Regions from separate parts of the Janthinobacterium amylolyticum genome, predicted to be linked through region 3. Evidence: predicted binding sites of a transcription regulator. Region 3 holds the regulator's gene; each other region holds the start of a gene.
The links. Region 3 encodes LexA, which represses DNA repair genes until DNA is damaged. Its sites were predicted from a motif close to ACTGTATNNNNATACAGT; they were not measured.
Positions count from the first base shown of each region.

Region 1 (4,210 bases), on a different contig from region 3:
CTAAAGTTAAGGAGGCAGCATCGGTGCTCCCACTGACGAGGTGCATACGTTCAGCCTCGCGAGCAAAGCTCGCGACCTTACGAAACGCGCCAATAGGTTGCGCAAACTCTGTGTGTGCCCAAAACATCCCGTTTCGGGGGTCTCCCAGCTGCGCGTAAATTTCTTGCGCCGCTGCACATCGACTATAGTTTGCCAAAAGATTTAAGTTCTTGGTTAAGTTTTTGTGAGTGCGTTGATCTAGCGCATCAAGCGCGCTATCCAGGTCCCCACAAAGGTGAAGCAATATTGCCCGCAACTCTAGCCCTTTGTCTCGATCTGAGCTATCGAGCTTGTCAATTTCAGCGAAGATATCTAAGGCTACTTGTGAAGTATGGTCAAGAAATTTACCTTCATCCACAGATGCAAGAATCATTTCAAGTATTTCGTTGCAAGTGGTCTGCGGTTTGAGTGTCATTTTTGTACTATATTTGCTTAGGTTCTTGAAGTATTCTACGCGTATTCGTAGAAAGTGCTTGCAAATCTTAACATTTTTGAGCAAGGATCACTGTTTTTGCCACGCCAGTGTTGAGATTGCAAGAGGTTCGACAAAAATTTAAACGACCTCCTTGCCTGTAGTTTTTGTGCCCATCCATCGAAATTTGGAGGTCAAATGTGCGCTGACTACACCCCAAGCCGTAAAGAGCAGATCGAAGAAAGCTTTCGGACGGGATACCCGCTGCTCGACTTGCCGCCCGAAGCATGGCCCGGCTACATGGCGCCCATCCTTCGCGGCTCCTATGACGCGCCCGGCGAGCTGGAAATCGCTCCCGCCATGTTCGGCATGGTGCCGCATTGGGCAGACCACAAGCTGGCCCATCAGACTTACAACGCGCGCACCGAGACAGTGGCCAGCAAACCATCCTTCCGCAGCGCCTGGAAGCGCAAGCAGTTCTGCATCATCCCGGCCGCCAATTTTTTCGAGCCCAATTACGAAACCGGCAAACCCGTGCGTTGGCGTATCGAGCGCGCCGACGGTGGCCCGGTGGCCATTGCCGGCATCTGGGAATATCGGCCGGCCAACCAGCTGCTCTCGTTTTCAATGCTGACGATCAATGCCGACGGGCATCCGCTGATGAAGCGCTTTCACAAGCCGGACGACGAAAAACGCATGGTGATGATCCTGGACCCGGACCAATATCAGGGCTGGCTGAACGGCTCGCTGGTGTCCGAAGAGGATGTTTATCGGCAGTATCCAGCGGAGCTGCTTGTCGCGCAGCCCGACCCGTTGCCACCTCGGACAAGAGCGAAACCGACCGCGAAGGCTGACTCGGCGCCGCCCGACTCACTTTTCTAGAAACAATTTTATCCTTCCTGTTTCTTGCTTCGGTCGATATACTGTATAAAAACACAGTATATTGGCCAGCCATGAATGCAACATTATTAATACTTCAATCTAGCCAGCCCGGCGTGTCGCAGGTGCCTTCGCCGCTTGCGCAGTACCCGATCCCCAGTGCGCGGCCGGAGATTTCGCACCGCATATCAGCCGGGTTCCCGTCGCCGGCCGCCGACTATACAGAGGACGGCCTGGACCTGAATGCGCTGCTGGTGCAGCACAAGGCCGCCTCGTTCTTTTTCACGGTCGAGGGCGACTCGATGCGCGATGCCGGCATACTGGACGGCGACAAGGTAGTGGTCGACCGCTCCGTCGCGCCATTGCACGGCCATATTGTTATTGCCGTCATCGATGCCGAATACACTCTCAAGCGCCTGTATTGCCAGCGGGGCAGGGTAGAACTGCGTCCAGACAACCCTGCATACAAGTCGATCTGCCTGGCTGAAGGTAGCGAGCTGCAGATCTGGGGCGTGGTGACCGGCGTCGTGCGCAAGCTGCGGGTCTGAAATGGGCGACCCGACTAAGCAGATTTTTGCGCTTGTCGACGTCAACAATATGTACGTCAGCTGTGAGCGTGCTTTCAATCCCCGTTTGCGCGACCGCCCGGTGGTGGTCCTATCTAACAACGACGGCTGTGCGGTGGCCAGGTCGAACGAGGTGAAGGCCTTGGGCGTTGCGATGGGAGCACCCTGGTTCCAGATGCGCGACCTGGCGCACCAGCACGGAATTGTGGGGCTTTCCTCAAATTACACACTCTACGCGGACATGAGCAACCGCATCATGACCATCCTGCGGACCTATAGCCCTAATGTCGAGGTCTATTCGATCGATGAATCGTTTCTCAGCCTGAACGGCCTGGGCGGCCTGTGGGCTTCGCCGGCAGCCATGGGGCAGGATATCCGCGCCAAGGTGGCGCAGTGGACCGGCCTTCCCGTATGTGTGGGTGTGGGCGAGTCGAAAACCTTGGCCAAGCTGGCCAACCATGTGGCAAAGAAGTTCCCGCTGTTCGACAGCGTTGCCGACTTCACGACCATGTCGGAGGCCCGTACCGCCTGGCTGCTGCAGCGTATTGACGTCGGGGAGGTGTGGGGTGTCGGCCGGCGCATTAGCGCCAAGCTGCGCGCCATGGGAATCAACACGGTGCAGGATTTGAAGGACGCACCACCCAGCATCATGCGGGCCCACTTCGGCGTCGTGCTCGAGCGCACGTGTAATGAGCTGCGCGGAATTTCCTGCCTGGAGCTGGAAGAGGTGGCACCGCCGCGCAAGGAAATTGTGTCGTCGCGCTCCTTCGGCACAATGGTCATGACGTGCGCCGAGCTGGGCGAATCGATATCCACCTACGCCGCGCGCGCCGGCGAGAAGCTACGCGGCCAGCACTCCCTGTGCGGTGCCGTGCATGTTTTCGTGCAAACGAATCGGTTCCGTGAAAAGGACGAGCAGTACAGCAATGGCATTACGATTCCCTTGGTTGAGCCCAGCGCGGATAACCGCGTGCTGGCCGGAGCGGCGCTGCACGGCCTGGCCATGATTTTCCGCGAGGGCTTCAAGTACAAGAAAGCTGGAATTATGCTGATGGATCTGCAGGCGGACACGCGGCGCCAAGGCGTCTTGTTTGATGCTGCCCCGGATCGTGCGCGTTCAGTACGCGCCATGGCGGCGCTTGATGCCCTGAATGAACGGTTCGGGCGCGATACGGTACACCTGGGCTCGGCCGGCCTAATACGGCGCTGGGCTATGTTGTCGGAAAACCGGACGCCGCGGTACACCACGAACTGGATGGAGTTGCCGAAAGTGAAGGCGCAGTAAGGTCCGGACTATAGATTCGATTGGTTTGACTTTTGGTAGATGATGTCCGAATGTTTCGGGCGAACCGGAATGCGATTACTATCTTGCTTGGTGAAAATTCGACCTTCTCTCGATGGCGTGTATAGTGGGTATCCTCGCGTGTATGTAACACGTTTGATTTATTGGAATCGAATCTGCGCCTCCCCGAAATGTCCCCATGATGCGCTGTAAGTCGCATTATTGCGGGTGATTGGATTCCGGCTCCGGGCACCAAGCGCGCATACAGATTGCAACGATCATGGCCACTTTTTCAAGTGGCTATTTTTTTGCGTGTCAGCAGCCTTGCCGCGAAATTCACCGGTGTCTGCCTGTATTCCTGGCCGCCATTTCCAGCGGCGCGCGGAGCGCTGCATCACGTCTGCTGGCCGCACGGACGACCTGCTTGCGCTGTGCCGTAACGTATCGATTTGGATGCGATCTGCCGCCGAAATATTTCCATGTCGGCAGCGAAAAATTGCCCTACCGGCGATGTTGATTTACATCAATATTAAATGTTCGCTGCGTGACAAAGCGTGTGTATGCACAAAAACTCAGGTGCTATATTGAGTTGCGTGTTAGCCAAACAGCCAAGCACGGCTTTCAATTTTAAGTGTTATTAGAATTGCGGAGTCACGGCTTTTCCAACCCTTGAACAACGTTTTTTCCGAACAGTTACTCGTACGGTGCCTTCGTTCGCCCCTACGCCGCAGACAGGAGCGCCAACGGCCAATGCATGGGGGCTGACAGGGGGATGAGCAGCAATTCCTTAGCATGTAATTCGACAAGATGACGAACTGGTTTGTGCAGATTCTTTCTAAACATTTTATGGAGAAATCGAACATGAGTACGTATCTCGACTTGCAGAATGGTTTTTATAACGCTTTCAGCCAAGGCCTGGGTTTTGCCCCTGGCATCCCGTTTCAAATGGTGCAGCCATCGCCGCCGCTGGTTGACGGTGCGAAAGCCGATCAGATGCTGTGGAATTACTTCAATAATATTCCGCCATATTCC
Region 1 is NZ_JBNYXL010000019.1:6,296-10,505, forward strand. It holds gene ACQ4WR_RS27580 (hypothetical protein) at 1-454, opposite strand, end outside; gene ACQ4WR_RS27585 (SOS response-associated peptidase) at 650-1,333, shown strand; gene ACQ4WR_RS27590 (LexA family protein) at 1,456-1,878, shown strand; gene ACQ4WR_RS27595 (Y-family DNA polymerase) at 1,880-3,181, shown strand; gene ACQ4WR_RS27600 (hypothetical protein) at 4,040-4,210, shown strand, end outside.
Region 1: ACQ4WR_RS27590 (LexA family protein) is a predicted target of LexA. The motif match lies at 1,374-1,391, and genes of this name have one in related genera.

Region 2 (4,210 bases), 140 kb from region 3:
TCTGCACAAGGGCTTTCGCAGCGTCGGCACCTTCGACTATGCCTACAGCCTGTTCTATGACCGCCTGCATTTCCTCGTCCATGACGGGAACTGAGGAGGGTAACTGAGGAAGGAAAATGAGGGGGCAGGGGCGGCCGCAGCCGCCCCGCGATGCGGTTTACAGGGCCAGGAAGGCCAGGCCCGCCACGGCGGTGGGCAGCAGGGCGCCCGCCAGCAGGCCGATGGCGCCGATCGATTCATCCTTGAAGCCGCGGCGCAGCAGGGACACGCCGGCAGGGTTCGGCGCATTGGCGATGACGGTCAGGCCGCCACCGGCCACGGCGCCAGCCATCAGCATGTATTTTGCTTCGTCCGTCATGCCGACGATCAGCGAGCCCAGGTAAGTCAGCGCCGCATTGTCGGTGATGGCCGTCAGGCCCAGGGCGCCGAAGAACAGGGCCAGCGGCTTCAGGCTGGAGACGATGGGCTGCAACCACCATTGCTGCATGCCGCCCAGCACCACCAGGCCGCCCAGGAAGAAGCCGACGAGCAAGCCTTCCTTCAGGATCAGCGGGCTTTGATAGCGCTCGTACGCCTGCACGAAACCGAGGAAGAACAGGAACAGGCCGATGAACAGCACGGGGTGGTGCGCCAGTGTCACCACGCCGGCCAGCACGATCATGTGCACGAGGCTGACGGCCAGCGGCACTTTCGGCGCTTCGACTTCACCGGCCTTTGGCTTGATGTCGGAGGTATTGCTGTGCAGATATTTGCGCAGCAATATGCTCACGCCCGTGGCGTTGACCAGCACGGCGATGGCGGCCTTCCAGCCGAAGTGGCTGGCCATGTAGGCGCTGTCCCAGTTCCAGGTGGTGGCCACCATCAGCACGGGCGGCGCCGCATACGAGGTCAGGGTGCCGCCGATGGAAACGTTGACGAACAGCACGCCCAGGGCGCCGTATTTCAGCCATTCAGGAATGCCCGGGCGGAAGATTTGCGGCGCCAGCATCAGCGCGGCCAGGGTCATGGCGGCCGGTTCCGTGATCAATGAGCCCGTCAGGGGCACGAGTGCCAGGCCCAGCCAGACGAGCGCCAGTTCCGTGCGCAGCGGCATCACGCGCGCCACGCCTTTGAGCAGGCGCTGCACGGCGTCGAGCACGGGGCGCGAGGCGGCCACCACCATGACGACAAAGACGAACAGCGGTTCCGTGTACTGGCGCGACTCGGCATACTCGATGGCCGCATCGCCGCCCGAGACGAAGGCCATGATGATGATCAAAATGAAAGCCCAGAAGCCGAACACGACTTCCACTTCGCCCAGCAAATGCAGCAGGCCCGCATGGCGGGGGTGGCGCCGCGACAATGTTTCAAAAGACTTGGCGGCGAAGGTGTGGATGAGCGCAAGGCCGAAGACGATGGCGCTGATGATTTGGATGGTGGTCAAATGCGTTTCCTTATGGACGGAGAAAGCCGCCCGGTACATTGCCGAGCGGTAAGGAGAGTGCTTATGGTACAGCAATCGATGCCGGAAACGGGGTTTTTCGGACATGCCGGAACGGCCCCCGGGCAGATGATATACAGATAAGCCTTGCCAAAAGCGGGTCTGGATAGTACTGTATATGCATACAGTATTCATCTCTCTATTCAATCATGCAACATTCCCAATTGATGGCGTCGCCGGAAGCCTTGCACCCGTCTTTATGGCGCGCATCGCAGCTGGGGCAGGGCGCCACGCGCTGCCTGGACACGGGCTTTGCCACGCTGTCGGCACAGTTGCCTGGCGGCGGCTGGCCCAGTGGCAGCCTGATCGATTTACTGGTGCAGCAGCCGGGCAGCGGCGAATTGCGCCTGCTGGCGCCCGCGCTGGCGCAATTGACGGGACAGTCCATCGTGCTGTTGCAGCCGCCCCATCCGCCGCAGGCGCTGGCCCTGGCCGCGCAAGGGCTGGCGCCGTCGCAACTGCTGTGGCTTAAAAGCGCCAGCAGCAAGGATGCCTTGTGGGCGGCGGAAAATATCTTGCGCAGCGGCAGTTGCGGCGCCTTGCTGTTCTGGCAATCGCAAGTGCGCGCCGACAGCCTGCGCCGCCTGCACCTGGCGGCACAAGGCGGCAATACCCTGTTCTGCATGCTGCGTCCCTTGCACGGCGCGCAGGATGCCTCGCCGGCGCCTTTGCGCCTGTCCGTGCGCCCGGCCGCCGGCGGCATCGAGATCGGCTTCATCAAGCGCCGGGGACCGCAGCGCGATGCGCCGTTGTTCCTGCCCCTGCAACCTCCTTCTTTACTGCGACGCCATGCGACTCTGGATCGGCCTGTGCCTGCCCCGGCTCCCGCTCGAAGTGTTTTGCCCGCGCTGGTCGGCTGACCAGCTGGGCGTGGTACTGGAGCAGGAGCAAGTGATGGCCCTGTCGCCGCTGGCGCGGGAGGCCGGCATCAAGCCGGGCATGCGGCGTGCCGGCGCCCTGATGCTGGCGCCGCAGGCGCGCCTGCACGAACGCTCGCCCGAGCTGGAAGCGCAAGCGCTGCAGGCGGTGGCGCTGGCGCTGCTGCAATATTCGCCACTGGTGGCGCAGGGCGAGGAAGCGACCCTGCTGGTGGACGCAGGTGCCAGCCTGCGCCTGTTCGGTGGCGTGCGCGCCCTGTGCCGCAGCATCGCGGCCAGCTTGCGTGCGCTCGGCTACACGGGCGCGTTGTCGTGCGCCCCCACGGCGCGCGGCGCCTGGCTGCTGGCGCGCGCTCCTACGCGCCGGGGCCGGGTACTCGGCATGGACAGCCTGGCGCGCCGCCTCGACGCTTTGCCGTGCGCCCTGCTGCCGCCCGCGCGCCCCTACCTGGACTGGTTCGAGGGTATCGGCTGCCGCACCCTGGGGCAGCTGCGCCACTTGCCCCGGCCCGGCTTGCAGCGCCGCTGCGGCGCGGCCCTGCTGGACATGCTCGACGATGCGCATGGCCACAGCACGGAACTGTTCGTCTGGCTCGAAGCGCCGCCCACGTTCCGCGCCAGCCTGGAATTGTTCGACCGCGTGGAACACGCCGACGCGCTGCTGTTTGGCGCGCGCCGCCTGCTGCAGCAAATGACGGGCTGGCTGTGCGCGCGGCAATTCGCCGTCGAGCGCATCCAGCTGCTGCTGGCCCACGGGCGGGGCCGGGTGGCGCGTCCGCCCACCGTCATCGACCTGGCGCTGGGCGAGGCCGTCTGGCGCGACGAGCACCTGGTGCGCCTGCTCAAGGAGCGCCTGGCGCAGCTGGTGCTGGACGCGCCCGTGATCGGCCTGAGCCTGGAAGCGCTGCAAGTGCAGCCGATGGCGCCGCCCAGCGACAGCCTGTTTCCCGAACCGGGCGGCACGCCGCAGGAGCGCCAGCGTTTGATGGAATTGCTGGTGGCGCGCCTGGGCAGCGAGAATGTCTTGCAGGCGGCGCCGCGCGCCGATTACCGTCCCGAGGCGGCCAACCAGTGGCTGCCGCTGCCCACCAGGCCGGCAGGAAAAAGCGCGGCGCCGGACTTGCCGCCCGGCTTGCCCGGCATGCCCCGTCCCGGCTGGCTGCTGGCGCAGCCGGTGGCCCTGCTGATGCGCGAGCACCGGCCCTTCTATGGCTCCCCCTTGAAAATGGTGTCTGTTGCCGAGCGCATCGAGGCGGGCTGGTGGGGCCAGTCGCAGGCGCGTGATTATTTTATTGCCGAAGGGCTCGACCACGCCCATTACTGGGTCTACCGCGAACGCATCGCCGGCAGCGGCGAAGACGCGGCGCCGCGCTGGTTCCTGCATGGCTTGTTTGGCTGAGGGCCGGCCGTGGCAAGCCGGCACAAGCGGGCCGGCACAAGCTGCCTGGCGCAGGCAAGTTGGGACAGGCACGTTGGGACAGGCACGCCGGGGCCGGCCAGTTTCAGAGCTGCCCAGCAGAAGCGCCGAGGCTTGGCTATACTTGCCGGCATCGTTCCGCGCGCGGTATCCCGGCGCAGCGCCGTTCACCTGAAAGGATTTCCATGTCACAGCTTTCCGATTTCCCCATCACCCAGAAATGGCCTGCCCGGCATCCTGAACGCCTGCAGCTGTATTCGCTGCCCACGCCGAATGGCATCAAGGTTTCCATCCTGCTGGAAGAAACGGGCCTGGCGTACGAGCCGCACCTGGTCAGCTTCGAGCGCAACGACCAGACATCGCCCGAGTTCCTGTCCCTGAATCCGAACAACAAGATCCCCGCCATCCTCGACCCGGACGGTCCCGGCGGCCAGC
Region 2 is NZ_JBNYXL010000007.1:216,939-221,148, forward strand. It holds gene ACQ4WR_RS16695 (GNAT family N-acetyltransferase) at 1-94, shown strand, start outside; gene ACQ4WR_RS16700 (putative Na+/H+ antiporter) at 158-1,423, opposite strand; gene imuA (translesion DNA synthesis-associated protein ImuA) at 1,630-2,340, shown strand; gene ACQ4WR_RS16710 (Y-family DNA polymerase) at 2,270-3,757, shown strand; gene ACQ4WR_RS16715 (glutathione binding-like protein) at 3,961-4,210, shown strand, end outside.
Region 2: imuA (translesion DNA synthesis-associated protein ImuA) is a predicted target of LexA. The motif match lies at 1,592-1,609, and genes of this name have one in related genera.

Region 3 (4,210 bases):
CAGTGGTGCGCATTCCGATCCCGAAGGGACTGACCCCAGCACTTGCCTTGGGTTAAGCGGCAAGACGAGTATTTGGAACTTCCACCATGACTACCAAAAAAAACTACGGCTTCACCACCACCATCCTGCACAACGACCGCCGCAAGGGCATCGAGCACGGCTCCTTGCACAAGCCCGTGCACACTTCCGTTGCCTTTGGCTACGCCGATGCGCGCCAGCTTGCTTCCGTGTTCCAGGGCAAGGAGCCAGGCTTCCGCTATGGCCGCCAGGGTAACCCGACCGTTTCCGCGCTGGAAGACAAGGTCAACAAGATGGAAGACGGCGTGGCGACTTTGTGCTTCGCCACCGGCATGGGCGCCATCGGCGCCGTGGTGCAGTCGCTGTTGCGCGCGGGCGACCATGTCGTCTCGTCGGCGTTTTTGTTTGGCAACACCAACAGCCTGTGGCAAACGGTGACGGGGCAGGGCATCGGCGTGTCGTTCGTCGACGCCACCGAGGTGGCCAACGTGGCGGCCGCCATTACGCCGGCCACGCGCATCGTGTTTGTGGAAACCATCGCCAATCCCCGTACGCAGATCGCCGACCTGAAGAAAATCGGCGACCTGTGCCGTGAAAAAGGCATCCTCTACATCGTCGACAACACCATGACGACGCCGTATCTGTTCCGCCCGAAAGCCGTGGGTGCGGGCCTGGTGGTGAACGCCTTGACGAAATCCATCGGCGGCCACGGCAATGCGCTGGGCGGCAGCCTGACGGATACGGGCGTGTTCGACTGGACGCGGTACCCGAACATCTTTGAAAATTATAAAAAGGCGGCGCCGGCGCAGTGGGGCATCGCGCAAATCCGCGCCAAGGCCTTGCGCGATTTCGGCGCCTCGCTGGGTCCGGAAGCGGCGCACCATATTGCTGTCGGCGCGGAAACCATGGCCTTGCGCATGGACCGCACCTGCTCGAACGCCCTGGCGCTGGCGACCATGCTTGCCGCCGACCCACGAGTGGCTGCCGTGCATTACCCGGGCCTGGCGTCGCACCCGCAACATGCGCTGGCGACGGACCTGTTCCGCAGCTATGGTTCGCTGTTCAGCTTTGAGCTGAAGGATGGCATCGACTGCTTCGATTTCCTCAATCGGTTGAACCTGGCTATTCCCGCGAGCAACCTGGGCGACACGCGCACCCTGGTGATTCCTGTCGCCCACACGATCTTTTATGAGATGGGCGCCGAGCGCCGCGCCAGCATGGGCATTGCCGAGTCCTTGATTCGCGTGTCTGTCGGTATCGAAGATGAAGCAGACTTATTGGAAGATTTCAGCAACGCACTGGACGCATAAGCAGCCGCGCACCATGTAAAAAGGGCCGCGACAGTGATGCTGTCGCGGCCCTTTTTTACGTGCGGCAATTTAATGCCAGCTGCGCATCAAGCCTACCGCCAAACCTTCCAAAGCAAACTCGTCTTCCGGCGACACGGTGATCACCTTGAAGTCGGGGTTTTCCGGCAGCAGTTCGATGACGGAACCGGTTTTTTTGTAGCGCTTGACGGTGACTTCGTCGCCGATGCGGGCGACGACGATCTGGCCGTTCTTGGCGCTGTCGACCTTTTTCACGGCCAGCAAGTCGCCATCCATGATGCCGGCGTCGCGCATGGACCAGCCGCGCACCTTCAGCAGGAAGTCGGGCTTGGCCGAGAACAGGGCAGGGTCGACGTTGTAGCTCGCTTCCAGGTTTTCCTGCGCCAGGATGGGCGAGCCGGCCGCCACCCGGCCGATCAGCGGCAGCGACATCAGCAGCGCTGCCGGCACCTTCGATGGCAGGGTTTCTGCGGCAGCGCCGATCAGGCGGATGCCGCGCGAGGTGCCCGGCGAAATCTCGATGGCGCCCTTGCGGGCCAGGGCCTGCAAATGCTCTTCGGCCGCGTTGGCCGATTTGAAGCCCAATTCATTGGCGATCTCGGCACGGGTGGGAGGGAAACCCGTATTTTCAATCGCGTCCTTGATCAGGTTCAGGATTTGTTCTTGTCGTGCTGTCAGCTTGATCATGAGCGGTGGGTGCATACTAAAATGCTGTCTATATGAACAGTCTGTATTTTTGTACAGTATCGTCCACTATGCAAGGGGATTTCCGTATTTTGGGCGGATTTCGCAAGAAATACTTGTGCACCGATGAAAAGCGGCGCGGCGCGCGGACTTTTCGGGTGCAGGTGGAAGGAATGATTGAAACGTTTGCAAAAGGCGGTTATAATCTTCGGCTGACCTTCCCACACCCGTCTTGACGCCGGGGTGGGCGATTATCAATCCGACCTGAAGGAGTTTGCATGCGTCATTATGAAATAGTCTTTATCGTCCATCCGGACCAAAGCGAGCAAGTGCCCGCGATGATCGAACGCTACAAAGCCAGCGTAACCACCCGCGGCGGTTCGGTTCACCGCGTGGAAGATTGGGGCCGCCGTCAAATGGCTTACTCGATCCAAAAGCTGCCTAAAGCACACTACATCTGCCTGAACATCGAATGCGACAACGAGACCCTGGTCGAGTTGGAAACAGCATTCAAATTCAATGATGCCGTGTTGCGTCACCTGACCGTTAAAATGAAGAAAGCTGAAACAGCTCCTTCGCCGATGATGAAATCGGTACAACGCGAAGACGCGGCCAAAAGCCACCGCACCGAAGCACCAGCAGCCGCTCCAGCCGCTCCAGCCGCAGCAGCAGCTTAATTCTTGACCAGGATCGTGCGCTGAACCAGCTACAAGTAACCGCCATCATTGCCGAGCGCGAAATATTGCGCTATACCCCGGCAGGGCTGCCGATTGTGAATGCAGTATTGCAGCACAGTTCGCAGCAGATGGAAGCAGGGATTGCCCGTTTGACCGAGTTTGATGTTGCCGCGCTAGCCGCTGGCGAAATCTCAGGCCGGTTCAGTCAGGCAAACTTGGGTGGGGTGTATCAGTTCACGGGTTTCCTGGCCAGGAAGAGCCGCAACAGCAAGAGTTTGGTGTTTCACATCATTGATTTTAGTGCAGTCAATTCTGACTAGCGCATTTTAGATACAGGAGCCTGACATGGCATTCGGTAAAAAGTTCGACAAAAATAAGCTCAAGCTTAAAGAAAAACGCAAACAGCAAAACCCGTTGTTCAAACGCAAGAAGTTCTGCCGCTTCACCGCAGCTCACGTTGAGCAAGTCGACTACAAAGACGTCGACACGCTGAAAGACTTCGTCCAAGAAAACGGCAAGATCATGCCAGCACGCCTGACCGGTACCAAAGCGCACTACCAGCGCCAAGTTGACACCGCAATCAAGCGCGCTCGCTTCCTCGCGCTGCTGCCATACACCGATCTGCACCACGCTTAATCGGTCAGATATTCCTGGAGAAGAACTATGCAAATCATTCTGTTAGAAAAAGTTGTTAACGTCGGTAACCTCGGCGAAGTCGTCAAAGTCAAAGACGGTTACGCACGTAACTTCCTGATCCCGCAACGCCTGGCACGTCGTGCCACGGCAACCGCTGTGGCTGAATTCGAAGTCAAGCGCGCCGAACTGGAAAAAGCTGCTGCCGCCAAACTGGCCGCATCGCAAGCCCAGGGCGAAAAACTGAGCGGCCTGACCGTTCAAGTTGCTCAAAAAGCTGGTGTTGATGGCCGTCTGTTCGGTTCCGTCACCAACTTCGACATCGCTGAAGCGCTGACCAAGCAAGGTTTTGCTGTTGAAAAAGCACAAATCCGCATGCCTACCGGCCCGTTGAAGATCGTTGGCGAGCACAACGTTTCGGTTGCTCTGCACACCGACGTGGTCGTGGAAGTTGTTATCGCTGTCGTACCAGACGCGAACGCGTAATCGTCTGCGGGCCTGGCCCGCAAGCGCTGCCGCACTATGAAAAGCCGGGTTCGCCCGGCTTTTTTGTGGCCTTTTTTTCCGCGATTTTTCGCCCTTTTTTTTTGCCCTGACGCCGAAGCGGGTATAATTCGCGCCATGAACGCCCCCTCTGATCCGCAACTGGATTCCCTCCGTATTCCGCCGCATTCGATCGAAGCAGAACAATCCGTCATCGGTGGTCTGCTGCGCGACAATGCCGCGTATGACCGCATCGCCGACTTCATGCATGCGGAGGATTTCTATCGCTATGACCATCGCATCATCTTCGAGCAAATCGTCAAGATGGTTAACGCTTCCAAGCCAGCCGATGTCATTACTGTTTTTGAAACCCTGACCCAGCTCGGC
Region 3 is NZ_JBNYXL010000007.1:356,952-361,161, forward strand. It holds gene ACQ4WR_RS17300 (cystathionine gamma-synthase family protein) at 87-1,328, shown strand; gene lexA (transcriptional repressor LexA) at 1,398-2,033, opposite strand; gene rpsF (30S ribosomal protein S6) at 2,309-2,707, shown strand; gene priB (primosomal replication protein N) at 2,728-3,027, shown strand; gene rpsR (30S ribosomal protein S18) at 3,053-3,343, shown strand; gene rplI (50S ribosomal protein L9) at 3,371-3,826, shown strand; gene ACQ4WR_RS17330 (replicative DNA helicase) at 3,962-4,210, shown strand, end outside.

Region 4 (4,210 bases), on a different contig from region 3:
CGCAGCGGCGGCACTGGTCCAGGGTGGTGGGCAGGTCGCGCACGGGCTGGGCACGTTCGGCGGCTATCGGGATCATGGCCGCGCCGCTGCGCTGGCCCACGCTGGCCGTCTGGCCCGTGCGGCGCTCGCCGTTGGCGGCGCTGCTCAGCATGGCGGGCACGATGGCGCCTTCCGGCAAATTTTTCCAGAAGCGCGAGGGGATATGGCTGTGCAGCAAGTCGGCATTCACGCGTGCGGGGTTGAAAATGCTGCGGTAGTAGGTCAGCCAAAGGGCTTCGCCCGCGTCGTCGATATCGGCCGCGCCGCTCATCAGGGCCGGTCCCGCATGCAAGGCGCTGCCGTCCCACAGCATGCTGGCGGCGGGCGTGGCGATCATCCAGCTGGTCGATCCCATGCGGCGCGCGAAGTGGCGCGCCACTTGCGGCAGTACCTCGTGCACGGGTTCGAACCAGGCGACAAAGCGGGGCGCGCCCGCGCTTTCCGCCCGCTCGCGAAAGCGCACATACGCATGCATGTCGTGCTCCTCGCGGTGCACGGCCTTGACCATGGCGTGCAGGCGCGCGCCATCCGCGTCTGCAGGCGAGATCACGTCGTGCTGGCCCTGCTGCCAGCGCCAGAGCACCTGGTACAAAAAGGCCCAGCGGTCAGCCACGTTGAAACAGGCGGCCGTCTGCAGCAGCTCCACCAGCTGGCGCGGCAGGCGCAACTGGGGAGCGTTCGCATCCGTTGCCTCTGGCGCGGCGGAAAACAGGTCGCCTTCGCCGGGGCGCGACTGCCATTGCACGTGCGCCGGCGGCACCCGGAGCGCGATCAGCTCGCGCGCGGCCGCGCGCCACTCGTCGAAGCACTGCGCCAGCCGCACCATCGCGCTCATGCGGCCTGCAGCTCCGGCCACAGGTTCATCTGTTGTGGCGCTTCGGCCATGGCGCGGCGCAGCTGTTCCGAAGTGGTGGTGTCGCGCGCCGGAAAGTAATCGGCCGTGATGATGAAGGGGGCGATTTTCTTCATGCTGCAGCGCAGGCGCGACAAATCGGCGTAGCGCACCTGCCGCAGGCGGCGCAGGTCGATGATGCGCTGGGCATTGCGCAGGCCGATGCCGGGCACGCGGGCGATCATGTGCTGCGCGGCGCGGTTCAAGTCCAGCGGAAAGTGTTCGCGGTGCGCCAGCGCCCACGCCAATTTCGGGTCGATATCGAGCGCCAGGTTGCCGCCCGTGGCGGGCAGCAATTCGCTGGCCTGGAAACCATAGCTGCGCAGCAAAAAGTCGGCTTGATATAAACGGTGTTCGCGCAGCATGGGTGGCGGCGCCAGCGGCACGCTTTTCGGGCTGTCGGGAATCGGGCTGAAGGCCGAGTAGTACACGCGCTTGAGCTTGTAGCTGCCGTACAGGGTTTCGGCCGTGGAGAGAATCTGCTGGTCGTCGCTGGCGTCGGCGCCGACGATCATCTGCGTGCTTTGCCCGGCCGGCGCGAAGCGCGGCGACTTTGGCTCCTCGGCCTTTTCATCGAGCTTGCGGCGGATGGAACCCATCGCCAGCTTGATCGTATGCACGCTTTTTTCCGGCGCCAGCTTTTGCACGCTGTCTTGTGTCGGCAATTCGATGTTGACGCTGAGCCGGTCGGCATAGCGGCCCGCCTGGGCGATCAGCGCGGGATCGGCGTCAGGGATGGTTTTCAAATGGATGTAGCCGCGGAACTGATGCACCTCGCGCAATTCGCGCGCCACCTGCACCAGTTGTTCCATCGTGTAGTCGGCCGACTGGATGATGCCGGAACTGAGGAACAGGCCGTCGATGTAATTGCGCAGGTAAAAGTCGGCCGTCAGTTTCACCACTTCGGCCACCGTAAAGCGCGCGCGCGGCACGTTCGACGTGCGGCGGTTGACGCAGTACTGGCAATCGTACAGGCAGTAATTCGTCAGCAGGATCTTGAGCAGCGAGACGCAGCGTCCGTCCGGCGTATAGCTGTGGCAAATGCCCATGCCCGAGGTGGCGCCAAAGCCCTCCTTGCCGATGGAATCGCGCCTGGGCGCGCCGCTGCTGGCGCAGGAAGCGTCGTACTTGGCCGCATCGGCCAGGATTTCCAGCTTGTCCGTCAATTCCATGGCTGCCTCGATATACTGTGTTTATATACAGTATATCAGGAAATTGGCATGGCACAGCCTTGACTTGCTGCATGGCAGAACGTTATATATCGGTGTATATTACGGGCCTGGTTCTCTTCTCATTAAGGATACGATCATGCGCCTCACCTCCCTCGCCAAACTGCTCGGCGCCGCCCTCTTTGCCACCGCCGCCTCGTCCGCCCTTGCCGGCGAAGTGGTGGTGTCGGCCGCGGCCAGCCTGACGAATGCGTTCAAGGATGCGGCGCACGGGTATGAGGCGCAGTATCCGGGCAGCAAGGTGTCCTTGAACTTCGCCGCCTCGGGCGTGCTGCTGCAGCAGATCGTCAAGGGCGCGCCTGTCGACGTGTTTGCCTCGGCCGACCAGGAAACCATGGATGCGGCGCAAAAGCAGGGCCTGGTGCTGCCGGCCGACCGCCAGGACTTCGTCAGCAACAGCCTGGTGCTGATCGTGCCGCACGACAGCAAGCTGGGCATCAAGAGCCTGACGGACCTGACGCAGAAGGGCGTGACGCGCGTGGCCATCGCCAACCCGGCCAGCGTGCCCGTCGGCCGCTACTCCGAAGGCGCATTGAAAAAGGCCAAGCTGTGGGATGCCGTGCAGCCGAAGGCTATCGGCACGCAGAACGTGCGCCAGTCGCTCGATTACGTGGCGCGCGGCGAAGTCGATGCGGGCTTTGTCTATGCCACCGATGCGGCCATCATGAAGGATAAAGTCAACGTGGTGCTGGAAGTGCCGCTGGACGCGCCCGTGCTGTACCCGATCGCCACCATCAAGGATAGCGGCAATGCGGCCGAAGCCAAGCGTTTCGTCAGCTATTTGCAGACGGCGCCGGCGCAAGCCATCCTCGCCAAGTACGGTTTTAAAAAGCCATAAAGCAAACGACTGCACATGGATATCGCCTGGACCGCGCTGGCCCTGTCGCTGAAAGTGGCGGCGTGGGCCACGGCGCTCAATTTGCTGCTCGGCATCGGCACGGGCTATCTGCTGGCGCGCACGCGCTTTCCCGGGCGCGAACTGCTCGACGCCCTCTTGACCCTGCCCATGGTGATGCCGCCTACCGTGCTTGGCTACTACCTGCTGGTCCTGCTGGGCCGGCGCGGCACCCTGGGTATCTGGCTGCAGGACAACTTCGGCATCAACCTGATTTTTACGTGGCAAGGCGCCGTGATCGCTTCCACGGTGGTGGCGTTTCCCCTCGTCTTCAAGCCGGCGCGCGCCGCCTTCGAAGCCGTCGATGGCCAGCTGGAACAGGCCGCCCGCGTGCTGGGCATCTCGGAAATGGCGATCTTTTTCCGCGTCACCTTGCCGCTGGCCTGGCGCGGCATCCTGGCCGGCGTGCTGCTGGGCTTTGTGCGCGCGCTGGGCGAGTTTGGCGCCACCCTGATGGTGGCCGGCAGCATTCCCGGCAAGACGCAGACTTTGTCCGTCGCCGTGTATGAAGCCGTGCAGGCGGGCCAGGACGACGTCGCCAACACCCTGGTGCTGATCACCTCCGTCGTCTGCATCGTCGTGCTGCTGTCGGCGGGCCGCCTGGCGCCCGGGCGCATCGCGCACAAATGACGGCCAGGATGACGCCCATGCAACTCGACCTCGACCTCCGCGCCACCTTGCGCTCCGGCAAGCGCCGCTTTGACTTGCAGGTGCAATGCAACTCCACCAGCCAGCGCATCGCCATGTATGGCCCGTCCGGCGCCGGCAAGAGCATGACCTTGAAAGCCATTGCCGGCCTCTTCACGCCGGACGCGGGCCATATCCGCCTGAACGGACGCACCCTGTTCGATTCGGCCGCCGGCATCAACCTGCCGCCGCAGCAGCGCAACGTGGCGTATCTGTTCCAGGACTACGCGCTGTTCCCGCACCTGACCGTGCGCCAGAACGTGGGTTTTGGCCTGGCAAGGGGCTGGTTCAATCCGCGCGCGCGCGAAAAATTGGCCAAGGTCGAGCATTGGCTCGACGCGTTTCACTTGCAGGAACTGGCGCACCAGTTCCCCGACGAGTTGTCCGGAGGCCAGCGCCAACGCGTGGCGCTGGCGAGGGCGTTGGTGGCCGAGCCGGCGGCCTTGCTGCTCGATGAACCGTTTGCCG
Region 4 is NZ_JBNYXL010000005.1:387,432-391,641, forward strand. It holds gene ACQ4WR_RS13245 (UdgX family uracil-DNA binding protein) at 1-874, opposite strand, end outside; gene ACQ4WR_RS13250 (putative DNA modification/repair radical SAM protein) at 871-2,103, opposite strand; gene modA (molybdate ABC transporter substrate-binding protein) at 2,240-2,998, shown strand; gene modB (molybdate ABC transporter permease subunit) at 3,014-3,685, shown strand; gene ACQ4WR_RS13265 (sulfate/molybdate ABC transporter ATP-binding protein) at 3,703-4,210, shown strand, end outside.
Region 4: ACQ4WR_RS13250 (putative DNA modification/repair radical SAM protein) is a predicted target of LexA. The motif match lies at 2,118-2,135, and genes of this name have one in related genera.